Regions from separate parts of the Lactobacillus paragasseri genome, predicted to be linked through region 1. Evidence: predicted binding sites of a transcription regulator. Region 1 holds the regulator's gene; the other holds the start of a gene.

Region 1 (2,404 bases):
AAACAATCGCAGCAGCAACAACCGCTAAAATTAAAGCTGCATATTCACTCCAACTAATTGATCCCTTATCTAATTGATCAGCCATCAATCCTAAAATTCTAGGAGGTACTAAATTTGCAATCGAAGTTAAAGCCAGAAAACTAATTCCAATAATATATCTCTTTTTTTCTTGCTTGAAAAACCAGCCCAATTTGCTGAAAATGTTCATTTTTTCACCTCACAATATACAAATAGACAGAGGAATCCGGTCCTCTGTCTATTACCAAATATTAGTAAAGTAAGCTACTACTTTTGTTGTTGATGCTTCATCATATTCATAACTTGATTAAGCTTCTTAGCGGATGGTTTTTGTCCCATTTGCGCCATCATAGCTGCAATCATATCTTCACTAATAGGAGGATTGTCTTGGAAATACTTCTTCATGTATGCACGAGCACCGTAAAATCCGCCGACAAGACCGATTAATAATGCGATAATAATAAGAAAAATTGCTAAACCTAAATTCATTTCCCAAAAACCTCCGAAAATTAATGTACTTTTTCAGCATACCAAAAAAACAGCTATTTTTAAAGTAAAAGATTAATCTTTTCTTAATCCTTTACGACGTTGTGCCTCTTTTGCTTTTTCTGAAGTTACTTCTTTACCATTTTCATCAATAACTACAGTGTCTTCTAATTGCTGCCTAAAGCCTGCACGGAAGTTTTCTAGAAAAGCAGATCTTAATTTCTTGCGTTCTTCAACTTCATCGGGAGTTAATTCGCGTTCTCTACTAATTTTAGTTAGCTCATTAATTCTTTTAATTAGCTTTTCTTCTTCTTTTTTATCCATAAGTAAACACCTCACTAAACAATGTTAGTTTACCCTAATTATAGCAATAAAAAAAGACTCAACTACTAAGAACGCCTGTTTGCTGAGATAAAGTTTTTTTGTTAAAATACTAGTAAGTAACTAGATGGAGAAAAAATTATGACTGAACCACATGCAAATAAACAATTAGAAATTTTACGTTTTATTTACGATACCGTTGAAGAACGAGCTTTTCCACCTACAGTTAGAGAAATCTGTAGTGCAGTTGACCTTTCATCAACTTCAACCGTTCATGGTCACTTAGCTCGACTTGAAAAGAAAGGGTATATTTTAAAAGATGCCACTAAGCCAAGAGCAATTGAAGTAACTGAAAAGGGACGAGAAGCTTTAGGAATTAAGCCTAAAGATATTCCAATTGTTGGTGTAGTGACTGCTGGTCAACCAATCTTAGCGGTTCAGGATATCGATGAATACTTTCCTCTTCCACCTGATCTTGAAAATGATGCTGGCGAACTTTTCATGTTACGCGTTCATGGTGAATCAATGATTAATGCTGGAATTTTAAACGGTGATCACGTGATTGTGCGCAAACAATCTAGTGCAAATAATGGCGAGATCGTTGTTGCAATGACTGAAGACAATGAAGCAACAGTTAAGAGATTCTTTAAAGAAGATGGATATTATCGTTTACAACCTGAGAATGATACTATGGATCCAATTATTTTACCTGTGGTTCAAATTTTAGGCAAAGTTGTCGGTCTATACCGTAATAACATTGATTAAAAAAACTGGTTAGGAAATTAATTCCTACCAGTTTTTATTTTTTCACTAATTTAATTAAAGGTTTTATATTTAACCAATCTTGAGCAATTGTATCTGTCAGTTTTCGGTTATAAAAAACCGCGGCTGGGTGATATTGTGGTATTACCGTATATTTTTCTTTAGACCAAACGTAGCCATCTTTTTTACTATTTAATTTCAAAATCGAGGTATTTTTAATAATCTTACCATGCACTTTACTAATCTCATATTTATGATCAAGTAAGCGGCTCAAAGCAGTCGTGCCCACAGTTACGATAATTTTAGGTTGAGCATATTGAAGCTCGAAATCTAATAAAGGAGCATGCGCTAGAATTTCTTTTTTAGTTGGCTTTCGGTTAGGGTATTTTATTACTTCTTTATTTTCTTTTTTACTAAATACCCTCTTAACACTATAAGGTCGACTTCTTACTGCGCTTGTAATGTAAACATCTTCTCGCTTTAAGCCAATTGAAGCTAATGACTTCATCAATTCTTTTCCTGAAGCACCATGAAAAGGAATCAGCGACTCTATTTCTTCTCTTCCTGGTGCTTCGCCAATAATCATTAGTTTAGGATGAACTGGACCAGCTCCAAAATTGATCCCTTCTAATTTCATCCCTCTTGATCTTTCCTTAACTTCAACTAATAACTTATCTGGATATCTCATTTTTAATGTAGTCCTGTGCCTTTTTTAAGAGCTCATTCAATTCTTCATAATGCAAGCATTTACTGGCCTCTTCTAAATTCACCCATTTAGAAGAGCCAATTTCACTTCTTTGTAATTTAATTTTTTGAG
Region 2 (2,404 bases), 730 kb from region 1:
CTTACATATCCTGCAAATTTAGGACCAATAAGCGTTGACGAATTAATGCGCAAATTATTAATTCCAAGAAAATGGCGTCATTTTTTACGTACTGAAAATCAGATTTTAATTAATGGACATTACTTACCACTTAATTTCTTAGTAAAAGCTGGTGACAAGATTGATATTTATCTAGATCATGTCGAAAGTGAACAACAAACTTATACCGCTAGTGGAAGTTTACCTGAAGTTGTATATGAAGATTCAGATATTCTAATAATTGATAAACCCGCTGGGCAAAAAACACACCCGAATTTAAATGAAAAAGACACTGCATTAAATGATTGTGCTACTTATCTAGGCTACAGTCCCTTTATTGTTCACCGCCTTGATATGCTTACAAATGGCTTATTATTAGTGGCTAAAAATCCTGCTGTTGTTCCCATCTTAAACCGGCAATTAACTAATAAAACCTTGCACCGAGAATACTTAGCATGGGTTTCTAAATCAAATCAGTTAAAACAAAGTGGAACAATTTCTTTGCCCATTGGACATGATCCTAATGATCAAAGAAAAAGAATGGTACGACCCGATGGTCAAAAGGCTATTACTCATTATGAAATAGTTAAAGAATGTGAAAATAAGGCACTGGTAAAACTTACTCTAGAAACGGGACGCACACACCAAATTAGAGTTCATTTAGCAGCACTTAACGCCCCTATTATTGGTGATCCTCTGTACAATCCTAATTATCAAAAAGGAGAGGGTTTACAACTAACTGCTTATCAACTTACTTTTATGAGGCCTTTTAAGTTTGAAAGTAAAACTGTTAAATTGAAACAAAAATAAAAGAGATACGCAAAATGCATATCTCTTTTTTCATGTGCCTCAAACAGGAGTCGAACCTGCACTCACTTACGTGAACAGCGACCTGAACGCTGCGCGTCTGCCAATTCCGCCATTGAGGCAACCTCTAGAACATATCTATCATACCAAAAAGTTGGCAAAATTGAAAAGTCAAATAATTTAAAAATAATCTAAGTTGCATTTGCGAACTATTGTTCGTATAATATTAATCAACAAGAACAAGTGTTCAGCTGGAAGGTAATTATTATGTATGACTATCGCTACGAACCGCATCGCTTAATTTTTATGATTGACAATAAAAGTTTTTTTGCCTCTTGTGAGGCGCTTCGTTTAGGTCTTAATCCGATGGAAGCTTGTTTAGCCGTTGTATCTAGGCAGCCAGACAGTTGCTGGGGATCTGGCTTAATTATGGCGGCTTCTCCTTTAGCTAAGAAAAAATATGGTTTGCATAATGTCATGCGTGTTCGCCAGTTGCCACCTAAATGGAAAGCTCCCGATTTAAAGCTAGTTGAACCACATATGAATCTTTATATTAAGCGCAGTATCCAAGTCCTAGATATTTTTAGAAAATATGCAGCTAACGAAGATATCCACATGTATTCTATCGATGAAGGGATAATCGACATGACTGATTCCTGGAGGCTCTTTGGTAATGATCCCTATTATGTTGCCCGTAGAATTCAAAAAGATATCCATGATACTTTAGGCCTTTACACTACTTGCGGGATCGGTGAAAATCCTCTTTTGGCCAAACTAGCAATGGATAATTCTGCTAAACACAAGAAATCAATGCTTGCTTTTTGGCATTATCTTGATGTTCCCGATACTATCTGGAAAATAGAAAAATTAGAAGACGTTTGGGGAATTAATACTCGCACTGCTAATCGTTTAAGAAAAATCGGAATTAACAATATGTATGACTTAGCTCACTCCAAACCCTATCTTCTAAAAAAAGAATTTGGGATTATTGGCGAGCAGTTATTGGCAGAAAGTTGGGGCGTCGATCGTAGTATTATCAGACAAAAATACCACCCCAAAAGTAAAAGCTATGGTAACTCTCAAACTTTAACGCGGGATTATTTCAATCAACGTGAAATAGAACTGGTTATTAGAGAAATTGGTGAACAAGTTGCCGCTCGTATCCGCGCCCATAATTTACGAGCTGGCAAAGTTAGTCTATATATTGGCTTTTCTTTATTTCAATTGGCGGAAACTACTAAGCGCGGTGGTTTTGGCGTTCAACGTAAAATTACCCCAACTAATGTAAACCATGACTTAGTAAAAGAACTGATCGCCCTATTTCGTGAAAACTGGCATAGAGAAAGTGTTCGAACCATTAGTGTTAGCTATACTGACTTATCACCTGATGGTACTCAACAATTAAATATGCTTGAAGACTTTGATCTGCAAATTAAAAGATATAAATTAGACCACATTGTTGACCAAATACGAAAAGAACATGGTTTTACTTCGCTAGTCAAAGCTTCTAGCCTCCTTAAAGGCGCAACTGCTATTGAACGCAGTAATTTAGTTGGCGGTCATAATGGTGGTAACGCCT

The links. Region 1 encodes LexA, which represses DNA repair genes until DNA is damaged. Its sites were predicted from a motif close to CNAACANNTGTTNG; they were not measured.
Region 2: the regulator LexA is predicted to act here: its motif matches at 1,031-1,044, upstream of LpgJCM5343_RS07300 (Y-family DNA polymerase).

The regions. Positions count from the first base shown of each region.
Region 1 is NZ_AP018549.1:765,995-768,398, reverse strand. It holds gene LpgJCM5343_RS03795 (ABC transporter ATP-binding protein) at 1-208, opposite strand, end outside; gene LpgJCM5343_RS03790 (YneF family protein) at 286-507, opposite strand; gene LpgJCM5343_RS03785 (DUF896 domain-containing protein) at 580-828, opposite strand; gene lexA (transcriptional repressor LexA) at 967-1,590, shown strand; gene LpgJCM5343_RS03775 (uracil-DNA glycosylase) at 1,625-2,275, opposite strand; gene LpgJCM5343_RS03770 (bis(5'-nucleosyl)-tetraphosphatase) at 2,259-2,404, opposite strand, start outside.
Region 2 is NZ_AP018549.1:1,492,495-1,494,898, forward strand. It holds gene LpgJCM5343_RS07290 (RluA family pseudouridine synthase) at 1-828, shown strand, start outside; tRNA gene LpgJCM5343_RS07295 (tRNA-Leu) at 864-947, opposite strand; gene LpgJCM5343_RS07300 (Y-family DNA polymerase) at 1,093-2,404, shown strand, end outside.